DNA from 2 places in the Pantoea sp. nfd-35 genome. Region 2 is predicted to be linked to the other one. Evidence: predicted binding sites of a transcription regulator. Region 2 holds the regulator's gene; the other holds the start of a gene.
What was found. Region 2 encodes CRP, which controls carbon source genes, mostly activating them, when cyclic AMP is high. Its sites were predicted from a motif close to ATGTGANNNNNNTCACAT; they were not measured.
Positions count from the first base shown of each region.

Region 1 (8,169 bases), 1.0 Mb from region 2:
TTGTGCAGTGGGGGAATACGCAGGTCACGGCGCACGGTTTAGGTGCCTACATCGCACAAACCACCGCCGCCGGGGATTTCCCCAAAATCATTCTCGGTATCGCGGTGATGTCGCTGTTTGTCACCCTGTTCAACCGTCTGTTGTGGCGACCGCTGTACGTGTACGCCGAATCAAAATTCCGTGCCAATTAAGGGACACCTGATGTTAAATAATCCACCCACACTGAACCCAGACGTGTCGAACAGGAAACCAGAAGGGCGCAAAGCGGTCCTGACGGTGAAAGACATTAAGCACGGTTATGATAAAACGCATGGTGAAGTACTGATTCTGGATGACGTTAATCTCACCCTGCAGGAAGGGGAAATTGTCGGTCTGCTGGGCCGCTCAGGCTCAGGGAAATCCACGTTGTTACGCATCATTTCTGGCCTGATCACGCCAGGTTCGGGCGCGGTTGAGTATCTGGGCAAGCCGCTTAACGGGCCGGCCAAAGGCGTGGCGATGGTGTTCCAGACCTTTGCGCTGTTTCCCTGGCTGACGGTACTGCAAAACGTGGAAGCTGGCCTGGAGGCGCTGGGCGTGGAAAAAGCGGAGCGCAGAAAACGCGCCCTGGCAGCCATCGACCTGATCGGCCTGGACGGTTTTGAAAACGCCTACCCACGCGAGCTGTCAGGCGGAATGCGTCAGCGTGTCGGTTTTGCTCGCGCGCTGGTGGTTGATCCCACTCTCTTATTAATGGATGAGCCTTTCTCTGCACTGGATGTATTAACCGCCGAAACGCTGCGTACGGATTTACTCGATTTGTGGAACGAAGGGCAGATGCCGATGAAGTCGGTGCTGATTGTCACTCACAATATCGAAGAAGCCGTGTTTATGTGCGACCGCATTCTGGTGCTGTCGTCGAATCCCGGACGCGTGGTGGCTGAAATCAAAGTGCCCTTTGGCCATCCCCGCAATCGCCTTGATCCCGCATTCCGTCGTCTGGTTGATGATGTGTACACGCAGATGACCGCCAGGCCAACCAGCGATAATGTGAAAAAGAGCCTCAGGCTGGGCACGCACCTGCCGCAGGTATCAACTAACCTGATGGCCGGCCTGATTGAAACCCTGGCGGCCGCGCCCTATCACGGTCGTGCAGACATGCCGGATGTTGCGCGTTCGCTGCATCTGGAGGTCGATGAGCTGTTCCCGATAGCCGAAGTGCTACAGTCACTGGGCTTTGCCGACGTCAGGGAAGGGGATATTTTCCTGACGCCACCTGCCCGGGTTTTTGCCGAATCGGATACCCAGCAGCGCAAAGTCATGTTTGCCGATCATCTGCTGCGCTATGTGCCGCTGGCCGCCTTGATTAAAACCGTGCTGGATGAACGTCCCGGTCATCGTGCGCCACGCATGCGTTTCGAGCAGGAGCTGGAAGACTCACTGGCTGACAGCGCCGCCAAAGAGACGCTGGACAGCGTGATCAACTGGGGCCGCTATGCAGAGATCTTCTCTTATAACGATCAGACCGAATATTTTAGTCTGGAAGACGTTGAGTTTTAATTCTGCTCGCTCAGCAAAACGTTGCGCTATCCCTTACACCATCCCGTTACTCTGCACGGGATGGTGCCTGAAAGATTCTCAAGGCAATAATCCTTTCTGAAAGATAAATAAACGCGGTTTACACTGTTCTTATTCCGCAGAGGTAAATGGTTTATTGTGGTATTTGATGACTATAATTCATTGCCTGCACATTGAAAGCCAGTTGTTTAACTGGCTTGTTCGTGTTTTTTTCTCTTATTATTTTGGGGTGAATTGATTATTGGTGAATATTTAATTCTGTTTTATTTATTAATTTTATGGTTTCTGAAAATTAAGTGGCGGTAATTTATTATTTATTAATATTTCGTGATCTCATTAATGTTTGTGAGTTGGGCGATGGTTAAACAATTAGGATTAGGTTCTTTTAGAACCAGAGGAGTAAGACTGTTTTCATGCCCTAATGAAATGAAGGTTTAGACATGATAGAAGACAAGGTTTTAATATTACGTACCTGTGCTAATAATATGGCCGATCACGGCGGAATCATCTGGCCGTTAAGCGGTATCGTAGAGTGTAAATACTGGAAGCCGGTTAAAGGCTTTGAGAACGGACTAACGGGGCTAATCTGGGGAAAAGGATCGGATTCACCGCTGAGCCTGCACGCTGATGCCAGGTGGGTCGTCGCTGAAGTGGATGCCGATGAGTGTATCGCTATTGAAACTCATGGCTGGATTAAATTTCCCCGTGCTGAGGTTCTTCACGTTGGAACGAAAACCAGTGCGATGCAATTTATCCTGCACCATCGGGCTGATTACGTTGCCTGTACGGAAATGCAGGCCGGGCCTGGATCGCCTGATGTCACTTCAGAGGTAAAGGTAGGCAATCGATCGCTGCCTGTAACAGATGATATTGATGCGACCATCGAATCAGGCAGTACGCAGCCGACACAAACGATTGAAATCGCAACCTATGGCAGTACGCTCAGCGGCACGCATCAGAGTCAGCTGATTGCCGGATATGGCAGTACTGAGACGGCGGGTGATAGCAGCACATTAATTGCCGGTTATGGTAGCACCGGTACAGCGGGAGCAGACAGCACATTAGTCGCGGGCTACGGCAGTACCCAAACCGCAGGTGAAGAGAGCAGCCAGATGGCGGGTTACGGCAGCACGCAGACCGGCATGAAAGGCAGCGATCTCACCGCCGGTTACGGCAGTACCGGCACGGCGGGTGACGACAGCTCCCTGATCGCCGGTTACGGCAGTACCCAGACGGCGGGCGAAGACAGCTCGCTGACAGCCGGTTACGGCAGCACGCAGACCGCGCAGAAGGGCAGCGATCTTACCGCGGGTTATGGCAGTACCGGCACGGCGGGTGCCGACAGTTCATTAATCGCGGGCTACGGCAGCACCCAGACGGCCGGGGAAGAAAGCACCCAGACAGCCGGTTATGGCAGCACCCAGACCGCGCAGAAGGGCAGCGACCTTACGGCCGGTTACGGCAGTACCGGTACGGCGGGTGACGACAGCTCCCTGATCGCCGGTTACGGCAGTACCCAGACGGCGGGCGAAGACAGCTCGCTGACAGCCGGTTACGGCAGCACGCAGACCGCGCAGAAGGGCAGCGATCTTACCGCGGGTTATGGCAGTACCGGCACGGCGGGTGCCGACAGTTCATTAATCGCGGGCTACGGCAGCACCCAGACGGCCGGGGAAGAAAGCACTCAGACAGCCGGTTACGGCAGCACCCAGACCGCGCAGAAGGGCAGCGACCTTACGGCCGGTTACGGCAGTACCGGTACGGCGGGTGACGACAGCTCCCTGATCGCCGGTTACGGCAGTACCCAGACGGCGGGCGAAGACAGCTCGCTGACAGCCGGTTACGGCAGTACCCAGACCGCCCAGAAGGGCAGCGATCTTACTGCAGGTTATGGCAGTACCTCTACGGCAGGCTATGAAAGTTCATTGATCGCGGGCTATGGCAGTACCCAGACAGCGGGTTACGGTAGCACGCTGACAGCGGGTTACGGCAGTACGCAGACCGCGCAGAACGAAAGCGATCTCATCACCGGCTATGGCAGTACGTCTACAGCCGGGGCAAATAGTTCACTGATCGCAGGCTATGGCAGCACGCAGACAGCCAGCTACAACAGTGTGCTAACGGCGGGCTACGGCAGTACCCAGACGGCGAGAGAAGGCAGTGACCTCACTGCCGGGTACGGCAGCACCGGCACGGCAGGCTCGGACAGCTCAATCATTGCAGGTTACGGCAGCACCCAGACCGCCAGTTATCACAGTAGCCTGACGGCGGGCTACGGCAGTACGCAGACGGCGCGCGAACAGAGTGTGCTGACGACCGGCTACGGCAGCACCTCAACCGCCGGCGCCGACAGTTCCCTGATTGCAGGCTATGGCAGCACGCAGACAGCCGGTTACAACAGTATTCTGACGGCCGGTTATGGCAGCACCCAGACGGCGCAGGAGGGCAGCGATCTCACCGCAGGTTATGGCAGTACCTCAACCGCCGGTGCCGACAGCTCCCTGATTGCAGGCTACGGCAGCACGCAGACAGCCGGTTACAACAGTATTCTGACGGCCGGTTATGGCAGCACCCAGACGGCGCAGGAGGGCAGCGATCTCACCGCAGGTTATGGCAGTACCTCAACCGCCGGTGCCGACAGCTCCCTGATTGCGGGCTACGGCAGCACCCAGACCGCCGGGGATCGCAGCAAGCTTCTGGCAGGCAACAACAGCTACCTCACCGCTGGCGATCGCAGCAAACTCACGGCAGGCAATGACTGCATCCTCATGGCGGGAGACCGAAGCAAGCTGACGGCGGGCATCAACAGCATTCTCACCGCCGGATGCCGTAGCAAGCTGATAGGAAGCAATGGTTCAACCCTCACCGCCGGGGAAAACTCAGTTCTGATTTTTCGCTGCTGGGATGGAAAGCGCTACACTAACGTGGTCGCTAAAACCGGAAAGGGAGGAATAGAAGCGGATATGCCTTACCAGATGGATGAGGACAATAATATCGTGAATAAACCCGAAGAATAATCGCCATAACAGAGGGAATGTTCGCGAGGGGACGGGAGGTTTAAACAGCGCGCAGACCAGGCTTAAAAAAGCAGAGAAGCGTGTTCTTGTTGGCTATTTATCTGTCCCTGAACACAGTAAAGCCGACCTGAACGGCCTGTTGTGGTCCAGGCCGGCCAGGCCAACAATGCCAGGGAAAAGCAAAAAGGCCCATTGCTGAGCCTCTGCAAAAAGACCTGATGACTCAGGGACGCCAGACTGTGCCATCCGGAGTCCTGGCCATCGTCCAGGTCGGATTGCCGCCCTCGCAGGGGAATTTCGCCGCCAGCGCTTCGTTGATATCAATCCCTAACCCCGGCTTGTCATTGACGTAAGCATAGCCCTGATCCACTTCAGGACAGCCCGGGAAGACTTCACGCAGCGCATCATTCATTGGCGTGTATTCCTGAATGCCGAAATTAGGCGAGCTCAGATCCAGATGCATGTTTGCGCAAACCCCAATCGGGGAGATATCCCCAGGGCTGTGCCAGGCGGTGCGAACACCGTTTAATTCACTGTAGATGGCGATTTTTTTCGCCGGTGTGATACCGCCAATCGAGCTGATATGACAGCGGATATAATCAATCAGCTTATTGTCGATCAACGGCTTCCACTCATTCACGTTAACGAACAGCTCGCCCATTGCGATCGGCGTGGAAGACTGCTGGCGCAACATTTTCAGCCACTCCGTATTCTCGGGAGCAACCGGATCTTCAAGGAAGAAAAGCTGATAAGGCTCCAGCGCTTTAGCCATATGAATGGCATTAATCGGCGTAATACGTTCATGGGCATCATGGAGTAGCTCCACGCTGAAACCCAGTTTATTGCGCAGATGATCAAACAGACGCGGAATGCTTTTCGCATAGGCTTCCGGATCAAAATAGATCCCCGGGGCTTTGGTGCGAGGCGAGCGCTTGGGTTGAATATTTTTCGCTTTCACCATGCGATTGGCAATCAGTCGCAGGTCATCAGTACCGGCACCGCCGTACATGCCCATCTGGCAGCGAATATACTGGTAGCCTTCTTCCATTTTGGCGCGAGCGCTGTCTTCCACTTCAACTTCATCGGCGCCATCGGTGTGCACATAGAGCGCAATACCGTCGCGACATTTCCCACCCAACAGTTCATAAACCGGCAGGCCAGCCTGTTTACCTTTGATATCCCATAGCGCCATATCAATGCCGGAAAGGGCATTATTCATTACCGGACCATTGCGCCAGTAGCCACTCACTGTGGCGGACTGCCATATATCTTCTATTCTGGCGGGATCTTTGCCAATCAGAAACGGGGCAAGGTACTCATCAATGGCACTTTGTACGGCGTAAATGCGCTGGGTAAAGGTGGCGCAACCCAAACCGTACAGTCCGGGCTCATTAGTTTCAATTTTAACCACCACCAGATCGATGCCGCCCGGCGCAGTCAAAATTGTTTTTACATTGGTGATGAACAGATTGCTCACACTAGCTCCTTATTATTCAGAACATTAACCGCACCGTACTCATCGCTGCTACGCAGGGTTTAATGGTATGTTGTCATACAACATTTCCTTTCTATCATAAATTTATCCGGCTTGAATTCTGCACTGCTATTTTTGTGACGGCGATCTAATGAAACGTCTCAGGCTAAATGCATTGTTTTTATGTCTATTAAATACAATGATTTGATGGTTTTTTCTGTTAAGCATTTGTGATATGTGCCTCATAAATACGCTTTGTGTATTGATTTAATCTGTCGGCAAATTCACCTTAATAAGATAGTTGTCATACATATTTAAAGGTGGATTATGACTGCAATGTTCGATCTGACTGGTAAAACGGCTTTGATAACGGGGTCCTCCCGCGGCCTGGGGTTTGCCTACGCCGAAGCATTAGCCGCTGCCGGGGCAGAGGTTATTTTGAACGGCACGCGTGAAGCGGTGCTGAACGAGGCCGTTGAACAGCTTAAAAATAAAGGCTATCGCGTCTCCGGCCGGGTGTTTGATGTGACCTGTGAAAGCGCGATAGAGCAGGTGTTCGCCAGTCTGGATGAGCAGGGCATCGCAGTCGATATCGTAATAAATAATGCCGGGATCCAGTACCGCAAACCCATGCTGGAGCTGGAACTGGAAAACTGGCAAAAGGTGATTGATACCAACCTCACCAGCGCCTTTCTGGTTTCGCGCGCGGCAGCCAAACGCATGATTGCCCGCGATCGGGGCGGCAAAATCATCAATGTCGGTTCGTTGACCAGCCAGGCGGCCAGGCCAACCGTTGCACCTTATACCGCTGCCAAGGGCGGCATTAAGATGCTGACCTGCTCAATGGCGGCCGAATGGGCGCAGTTTAATATCCAGACCAATGCGATTGGGCCGGGATATATCCTGACGGACATGAACAGTGCGCTGGTGGACGATGCCCGGTTCGACAGTTGGGTGAAAAGCAGTAACCCTTCGCAGCGCTGGGGACGGCCAGAAGAAGTGGCCGGTACGGCCGTTTTTCTTTCATCGCCTGCCTCAGATTATATCAATGGTCAGATTATCTACGTGGATGGCGGCTGGCTGGCCGTGCTGTAAGCGTTATTGACCCGGAAGAGGAAAAACATGTGCACAGCATAATGACGCATGCCTGCGTGGCAAAGGGTAAAAAAGAGATCGCGGTTGAGCAGCGCGAACTGAAGTATTCGGATGATGATGTCGTTGTTCAAGTGGAGTGCGGCGGCATCTGCGGCTCGGATATTCATTATTACCATGAAGGACGTGCCGGATTATCCGTGATTAAGCAACCGCTGGTGATAGGTCACGAATTTGTGGGGCGGATTTTCCAGGCGCCGGCAGCATCAGGGTTAGAACCGGGACAAAAAGTCGCGATTAATCCATCACATCCATGTGGTCAGTGTGAGTATTGTCGGGCAGGTAAACAGAATGCCTGCGCCACCATGCGCTTTATGGGGAGCGCCCAGTTCACTCCGCACGTGAATGGTGGATTTGCACAATATGTCGTGGTGCCTGCGAAGCAGTGCGTGGCTTATGATGAGCAGGTTCCGGCCAGCGTCATGGCCGTTGCTGAGCCTACCGCCGTCGTGATCCATGCGCTCAACGTGGCAGGCAGCATCGTCGGGAAAAGGGTGCTGGTGATGGGCGCGGGCCCCATCGGCGCCTTAGCGATTGCCGCCGCAAGCGCTTCCGGCGCGGCAGAGATCGTGGCGTTCGATCCGAGCGAGCGCTGCCGCCGCATCGCGGTAGAAATGGGGGCTGATGCGGCAGTGGATGCGAGCGATCGTGCCGCCGTTGCCCGCTACGGTGAAAATCGGGGATATTTCGACGTTACGCTGGAAGCCAGCGGAGCCGAAGCGGCGATTGAATCCAGTATTCTGGTTACGCGGCCGGGCGGCGTTGTGGTTCAAATTGGGATGGGAAAAAGTCCGCTTAATTTCCCGGTAGCGCAGATGCTGGTAAAAGAAATTAGCTGGAAAGGCTCCTTCCGTTTTATCGATGAATTTGATGTGGCGGTGAAATGGCTGGAAAAAGGCATTATCGATCCGCGTCCGATTCTTTCCGGCAATTATGCCTATCACGATATTGAAGCGGCATTAAAGGCGG
Region 1 covers NZ_CP122403.1:3,797,372-3,805,540, reverse strand. The annotation lists gene P9J57_RS17665 (ABC transporter permease) at 1-191, shown strand, start outside; gene P9J57_RS17660 (ABC transporter ATP-binding protein) at 202-1,539, shown strand; gene P9J57_RS17655 (beta strand repeat-containing protein) at 1,998-4,574, shown strand; gene P9J57_RS17650 (enolase C-terminal domain-like protein) at 4,798-6,051, opposite strand; gene P9J57_RS17645 (SDR family oxidoreductase) at 6,376-7,143, shown strand; gene idnD (L-idonate 5-dehydrogenase) at 7,185-8,169, shown strand, end outside.
Region 1: the regulator CRP is predicted to act here: its motif matches at 6,277-6,294, upstream of P9J57_RS17650 (enolase C-terminal domain-like protein).

Region 2 (8,169 bases):
GCTTACCTGACGCTGCTCACAGGCAAAGTCGTTGATGGCGTCATTACCATGGACGCGGCGGCCGGGCTGGAAAGCCTTATCGATATCATTGGAGATGCGCCCTGGGTGCAGTGCTCAGAGTTTGATCCCCAGATTGCGGCATCCTCGGTCTCCATCGATCATCTTGAGGCTGCGCGCGATACCGTACATTACCTTGCTGCCAGAGGCCGCCAACGCATTGCACTGGTCAACGGCGACATGCGTTATCTGTATTCCCAGTATCGTGAGCAGGGTTATCGCCAGGCCATTGAGCAAACGGATTTGGGCTGGTCTAAGGTCGTCTATACTGCGGATATTTCCTGTGAAGAAGGCAGTCGGGCTTTACGGGAGATGTTGCACTCGCCCGAGCGACCAGACGCGGTCTTTGCCGTGTCCGATGTACTGGCGGTCGGCGTCGTGCATGCGGCGCTGGAAGCAGGCTTGCGCGTACCCGAGGATTTGGCTGTGGTCGGGTTTGACGGTATTCCCTTTACCGGCAGCCTGAATCCGCCTTTGACCACCATAGAGCAACCGATGAATGAGCTGGGCGCCCGCAGCGTACAGTTGCTGCTGAAAAAAATCCGTCAGCCCCATGCGCCGGTTGTCAGGGAGGTGCTGCCCTGGAAGCGCCTGGAACGCGCCTCCAGTTAACGTCAGCGCCAGATGAGCAGTACGCAGGCTGCGGTTAACAGCCCCATACTGAGGTTAAATATCTTCCACGCGCGCGGACTGCGTAAAACACGGCCAATCATCGCGCCAAACCCCATCCAGATGATGCCCGCGACCAGATTGACCATCACCATCCCTACGCTGATTAACAGGACAGAGCGGCGATATCCGGCACCGGCCAGGCTAAAGCTGGCTATCGCCCCCAAGGCCATTAACCAGGCTTTGGGATTGATCAACTGCAACAATCCTCCCTGCCAGAAGGGCATGGGCGCGACCGGTGCCGCATCGGTCTCCAGCTTTTCGTATGCGGCGGTCGCAATTTTCCATGCCAGCCACAGAAGATAGAGGCTCCCGGCAACTTTCAGGATAAGGTGCAGTGAGGGATAGAGCAGGATCAATCCCCCTACGCCAAACGCCACCATCAGTAGCATCAGTTGCATACCAATCATGATGCCGACCATTAACGGAAGGGTTCGGAAAAAGCCAAAGTTGGCGCCCGAGGCGGTGAGTAACATATTATTAGGTCCGGGTGTAATCGCCGCGACCCAGAGAAACCCTAACATTGATAAAAAAAGACTGAGTTCCATTAATCCGGGTTCTCCCTCCATTATGTGAAAACTTATCGAAGCTAACAGTGTGATATGGAACAGACAAGCCTTTACAACATGAAATTTTCGGGCCCGGACGGCGCGGCGTTCAGCCCCATGCGCGGCCTGACCAATCCGCATGTGCAAACCATACTGCCGCGCCTGTTCCGCCGTACTCTAGCGTTAACGCCTCACTGGCAGCGGCTGGATTTACCCGATGGTGATTTTGTCGATCTGGCCTGGAGTGAAGATCCACAGTTTGCCGCGCATAAACCACGCGTGGTGCTGTTTCATGGTCTGGAAGGAAGCTTCCACAGTCCCTACATCCATGGCCTGATGCAAGTCTGCAGGCAACGTGGCTGGCTGGCCGTAGTGATGCATTTTCGCGGCTGTAGCGGCGAGCCGAACAGGCTAAACCGGATTTACCACTCCGGCGAGACGGAAGATGCACGCTTTTTCCTGACCTGGCTGAAGGCCCGCTGGGGACAGGTTCCTACTGCAGCTGTGGGGTTTTCGCTGGGCGGGAATATGCTGGGTTGCCTGCTGGGCCAACAGGGCAGTGACGTTGCGCTGGATGCCGGCGTTATCGTTTCGGCACCCTTGATGCTTGAACCCTGTAGCGCCCGACTGGAACGCGGGTTTTCCCAAATTTATCAGCGTTACCTGCTGAGCCAGCTTAAAAAGAATGCCAGGCGCAAGCTGCACGCATGGCCCGACACCTTACCGGTCAATCTCAGTCAGCTGAATGCCCTGCGTCGCCTGCGTGATTTTGACGACGCCATCACGGCCCGGGCGCATGGCTTTGCCGACGCCACGGACTATTATCGCCGTGCCAGCGCCCTGCCGTTGCTGAGATCGGTGACAAAACCGTTGCTGATTATCCATGCAAAAGATGACCCCTTTATGAGCGATGAGGTGATCCCGCAGAATGACCAGTTATCTGCCACTATTACCTATCAGCTGACAACACACGGTGGTCATGTTGGATTTGTGAGTGGTACCCTGCGTCAGCCTGAATTGTGGCTGGAACAGCGCGTGCCGCAGTGGATTTCCCCTTATCTGGATAGCTAACCCTGTGATTATTCCCTGGCAACAGGTTTCTCCCGAAACCCTTGAAAACGTTATTGAAGCCTTTGTTCTGCGCGAAGGTACCGACTACGGCGAACAGGAACTCAGCCTGACCGAAAAAGTCGCCAATGTGCGACGCCAGCTGCAGCAAGGTGAAGTCGTGCTGGTCTGGTCTGAGCTTCACGAATCGGTCAACATCATGCGCAAAAGTGAGTTCCGTGGCTGATGCACAGAACGAAAAATCGTGCTAACAATGCTCATCGCCTGATTTCACAGGGAGTTTCACTATGTCGGCACGTCATCCGATTATCGCGGTAACAGGTTCCAGCGGTGCCGGAACCACTACCACCAGCCTCGCATTCCGTAAAATTTTTCAGCAACTCAATTTGCACGCGGCCGAGCTGGAAGGAGACAGTTTCCACCGATTTACCCGGCCTGAAATGGATATGGCTATCCGTAAGGCGCGCGATCTGGGTCGCCATATCAGCTACTTTGGCCCGGAGGCGAATGATTTCGGTCTGCTGGAGCAGACCTTTGTTGAATACGGTGATCAGGGCAAGGGCCAGTCACGTAAATACCTGCATACCTACGACGAAGCGGTGCCCTGGAATCAGGTGCCAGGTACCTTTACCCCGTGGCAGCCGCTGCCACCGGATACGGACGTGCTGTTTTATGAAGGACTGCACGGCGGCGTCGTGACGGCTCAGCACAACGTCGCTGAAAAAGTGGATTTACTGGTCGGCGTCGTCCCCATCGTTAACCTGGAGTGGATTCAGAAGCTGGTACGCGATACCGGTGAACGCGGTCATTCGCGTGAAGCCGTAATGGATTCGGTGGTGCGCTCAATGGAAGATTACATCAATTTCATTACGCCGCAGTTCTCACGCACCCATATTAACTTTCAGCGGGTTCCAACCGTCGACACCTCTAACCCCTTTGCGGCACGCACCATTCCTTCACTGGATGAAAGTTTTGTCGTCATCCACTTTCAGGGGCTGGAAGATATTGATTTTCCCTACCTACTGGCCATGCTGCAGGGATCGTTTATTTCCAATATCAACACGCTGGTTGTACCTGGCGGGAAAATGGGGCTGGCGATGGAATTAATTATGGCACCGCTGGTAAAACGGCTCATGGAAGGCAAACGCATTGAATAAAATCAGAGGCCGCGCTGGCCTCTGAATAATTACAGCTCGATAACTTCGTAACTGTGGGTAATTTCCACCCCTTTGCCTAACATAATGGCAACCGAGCAATACTTCTCAGCTGAAAGGTCGACCGCACGCGCGACGGCTTTATCTGAAAGTGCTTTTCCACTGACGATAAAATGCAGGTTGATGCGGGTAAAGATGCGAGGCGCTTCTTCCCGACGTTCTGATTCGAGTTTTACTTCGCAATCAGCCACATCGTTGCGACCTTTTTGCAAAATTGATACCACATCAATGGCGCTGCATCCGCCGGCCGCCATCAGCACCATTTCCATAGGGCTGGGCGCTTTATCGCCGGAATTGCCGTCCATTAAGACCTGATGTCCGGACGAAGACTCGCCGAGGAATGTTAACCCTTCAACCCATTTGACTCTTGCCTGCATAATCTGGCCCCCAGAATGCCCTGTTTTTGCGTCAGAGTACGCTTTTGCCTGGTAAACAGCAATCCGGAGAAATCAGCCTTATTGCTGAAGCGAGACAACACAAGACAGTCGGCGAAAGCTGTGCTACAAACAGTGCTGAAAATATTTTTCGTCATCCGAAGACGAAGCCGGGAAGAATGATGCGCTCTGCGCAAATGCAGCCCGAATAATTTCCTGAATGGAAACACGCTTAACGCTTTCATCGCCTGGCAGGGAAACTGAGCCCTGTATTTTGGGCACGATTACAATAGAGGATAATAGCGAATGGTTCTCGGCAAACCGCAAACAGACCCTACACTTGAATGGTTCCTGTCCCATTGCCATATTCACAAGTATCCATCCAAAAGTACGCTGATTCACCAAGGTGAAAAAGCCGAAACGCTTTACTACATCGTGAAAGGTTCCGTCGCGGTACTGATTAAGGATGAAGAAGGCAAAGAGATGATTCTTTCTTATCTGAATCAAGGCGATTTTATTGGTGAGCTTGGCCTGTTTGAAGAAGGTCAGGAGCGCAGCGCCTGGGTACGTGCGAAAACTGCGTGCGAAGTGGCAGAGATTTCCTACAAGAAATTCCGTCAGCTCATCCAGGTTAACCCGGATATTTTGATGCGTCTTTCTTCTCAGATGGCTCGCCGTCTGCAGGTGACGTCAGAAAAAGTGGGAAATCTCGCTTTCCTGGATGTGACCGGACGCATTGCACAAACGTTGCTTAATCTGGCTAAACAGCCAGATGCCATGACGCATCCTGACGGCATGCAAATTAAAATTACTCGTCAGGAAATTGGCCAAATCGTTGGTTGTTCACGTGAAACCGTGGGCCGTATTTTGAAGATGCTGGAAGATCAGAACCTGATCTCCGCACACGGCAAAACCATCGTTGTTTACGGCACACGCTAAGCCTGACTGTTCACGGCGTGATGGCGACATTATGCCGTGAATGTCTTGTGTTGAGCCGATGTGGCGAAGAATAATCTATCACCCCGAAGTTAACTATGCGCTGCGCCAGACGCTGGTGTTGTGCCTTCCCGTAGCGCTCGGCTGGCTGTTCGGCGATCTGCAAAAAGGATTGCTGTTCTCATTGGTTCCCGCCTGCTGCAACATTGCCGGTCTGGACACGCCCCACAAACGCTTCTTTAAACGCCTGATCATCGGCGGCAGCCTGTTTGCCCTTGGCAGTTTACTGATGCAGTGGCTGCTGCTTAAAGACGTGCCGCTGCCGCTCATCCTGTTTGCCCTGCCTTTGCTGCTTGGCGTCACCGGAGAGATCAGTCCGCTGCACGCCCGACTGCTGCCCGGCACGTTAATCGCGTCAATTTTTACCCTCAGCCTGATTGGCCGTATGCCCATTTACGTTCCGCCCCTGCTCTATATCGGTGGAACGCTCTGGTATGGCCTGTTCAACTGGTTTTGGTTCTGGCTGTGGAAAGAGCAGCCGATGCGCGAAAGCCTGAGCCTGATCTACCGTGAGCTGGCAAATTACTGTGACGCCAAGTACAGCTTATTGACGCAGCTGACCGATCCGGAAAAAGCCCTGCCGCCCCTGCTGGCGCGTCAGCAAAAAGCGATCGATCTGATCAACACCTGCTATCAGCAAATGCATATGCTGTCTGCGAGTCGCGATCACAGCCACAAACGCCTGACCCGGGCGTTTCAGGTAGCACTGGATCTGCAGGAGCATATCTCCGTCAGCCTGCATCAGCCGGAAGAGGTCCAGAAGCTGGTCGAGCAAAGCCATGCTGAAGCCGTCATCCGCTGGAACGCCAGAACGATTTCAGCCCGGCTGCGCGCGCTGGCCGACGATATTCTGTATCACCAACTCTCTGGTCGTTTCGATATGGACAAGCAGTTGGGTGCGCTGGAGAAAATCGCCCTTCAGCATCCGGACAATCCGGTGGGTAACTTCTGTCTCTATCATTTCAGCCGTATCGCCCGGGTGCTTCGAACCCAAAAGCCGCTTTATCAACGCGACCTGATGGCCGATCGCCAGCGTCGTTTACCGCTGCTGCCCGCGTTGCGGAGCTATCTGTCGCTGCGGTCTTCCGCACTGCGAACGGCCGGGCGTTTTTCCGTCATGCTGATGCTGGGCAGCGCCCTGGCCGTGTTCTTTTCGATTCCTAAGCCCTACTGGATTTTGATGACCATCATGTTTGTCAGCCAGAGCAACTACAGCGCAACCCGCGTACGTATTCAGCACCGGGCCCTGGGAACCTTTGCCGGACTGGCTATCGCGGCGGCGTCGCTACGCCTGGATGTGCCTGAACCGCTGGTGCTGAGCATCATGCTGGTGATTACCTTTATCAGCTACCGTTTTACCCGCCAGTTTTACGGCTGGTCAATAGTGGGATTTACGGTTACGGCCGTTTATACGCTGCAACTGCTCTCCCTTAACGGGGCACAGTTTTTACTGCCCCGCCTGCTGGATACGCTGATGGGCTGCCTGATCGCCTTTGGGGGCATGTTATGGCTGTGGCCGCAGTGGCAAAGTGCCCTGCTGCGCCAGAATGCCCATGATGCGCTGGAGGCCTGTCAGGATGCCCTGCGAATGTTGCTGGGCCCGGAGCAGTCACCCGATGCGCTGGCTTACCAGCGGGTTAAGGTCAACCAGGCGCATAACGCCGTATTCAACTCCCTGAATCAGGCCATGCAGGAGCCGGGATTTAATTCACGCTACCTGCAGGATATGCGCTTATGGGTCACGCACTGCCAGTTTATCGTGGAGCACATTAACGCCATGACCATTCTGGCACGTGAACATACCATGCTGCCGCCCACGCTGGCTGAGCACTACCTGCAATGGTGCGAGATCGCCCTGCAACGGTGTCAGCAAAGGCTGGAATATGATGGGGAAAGTTCGCAGACGGATCTGCTACAGGGCGTGGAAGATATAAATGAGGGGCCGGTCACGGTACTGGAGCAGCACGTCAGGCGCATCCTGGAGCATCTGAAAGTCATGCACACGATCTCTTCTCTGGCCTGGAACCAGCGGCCTCATCATGGCCGCTGGCTGTTGCGCAGTCTGCGCCGCAAATAACTCAGGCAGACAGCACTTTCTCTACCGCACGGGCAAAGCGAGCCATGCCCTCTTCGATATCGGCAGGCTCGATAATCAGCGACGGTGCGAAGCGCATCACATCTGTTCCGGCCACCAGCACCATGACGCCTTCCGCAGCTGACGCATTCAGAATATCGCGCGCCTTGCCCGCATACTGCGGCTTCAGGGCTGCACCAATCAGCAGGCCTTTACCACGGATATCACTGAACAGGTCGTGACGCGCATCAATAGCCTTGAGCGCCTCAACAAACTGCTGGCGGCGGATTTCTACCCCATTCAGTACAGCTGGCGTATTGATAATATCTAACGCGGTTTCTGCGATCGCGCATGCCAGCGGATTGCCGCCATAAGTCGTGCCATGCACGCCAGGCGCCATGGTTGAGGCTACCTCATTGGTGGTCAGCATGGCGCTTACAGGAAAACCGCCGCCCAGCGCCTTCGCCGAGGTCAGAATATCGGGCGTCACGCCGTAGTGCTCATAGGCAAACAACTTACCGCTGCGCCCCATGCCGCTTTGCACCTCATCCAGTACCAGCAGCGCCTGGTGTTTGTCGCACAGTTCACGTAACCCCTGCATAAACGCTGGTGTTGCAGGCATCACACCGCCTTCACCCTGAATCGGCTCCACCACAATGGCGCAAGTGTGATCGTCAATCACCGCCTTAACCGCGTCCAGATCGTTGAACGGCACATGAACGATATCGGCGGGTTTCGGGCCAAAACCGTCGGAGTACTTGGGCTGACCGCCCACCGTTACGGTGAACAGCGTCCGGCCGTGAAAGGCGTTGTGAAAGGCAATGATTTTGCTTTTGAACGGGCTGTGGCGTTTACAGGCATAGTAGCGAGCCAACTTAAACGCGGCCTCATTGGCTTCTGCCCCCGAATTAGCAAAAAAGACCCGCTCCGCAAACGTGGCGTTGATCAGTTTACTGGCCAGACGCAGCGCAGGTTCATTGGTAAACACATTGCTGGTATGCCATAAGGTTTCGCCCTGTTTCTTCAGGGTCTCAACCAGCGCCGGGTGGCAATGGCCCAGAGCGGTCACGGCAATGCCGCCAGAGAAGTCGATATATTCTTTACCCTGTTGATCCCAGACGCGGCTTCCCTTGCCTTTTACCGGTACAAACTGAGCAGGTGCATAAACA
Region 2 covers NZ_CP122403.1:427,970-436,138, reverse strand. The annotation lists gene P9J57_RS01985 (LacI family DNA-binding transcriptional regulator) at 1-669, shown strand, start outside; gene P9J57_RS01980 (LysE family translocator) at 672-1,274, opposite strand; gene P9J57_RS01975 (hydrolase) at 1,329-2,345, shown strand; gene P9J57_RS01970 (YheU family protein) at 2,350-2,568, shown strand; gene P9J57_RS01965 (phosphoribulokinase) at 2,630-3,499, shown strand; gene P9J57_RS01960 (OsmC family protein) at 3,529-3,933, opposite strand; gene crp (cAMP-activated global transcriptional regulator CRP) at 4,237-4,869, shown strand; gene P9J57_RS01950 (YccS/YhfK family putative transporter) at 4,928-7,003, shown strand; gene argD (bifunctional acetylornithine/succinyldiaminopimelate transaminase) at 7,005-8,169, opposite strand, start outside.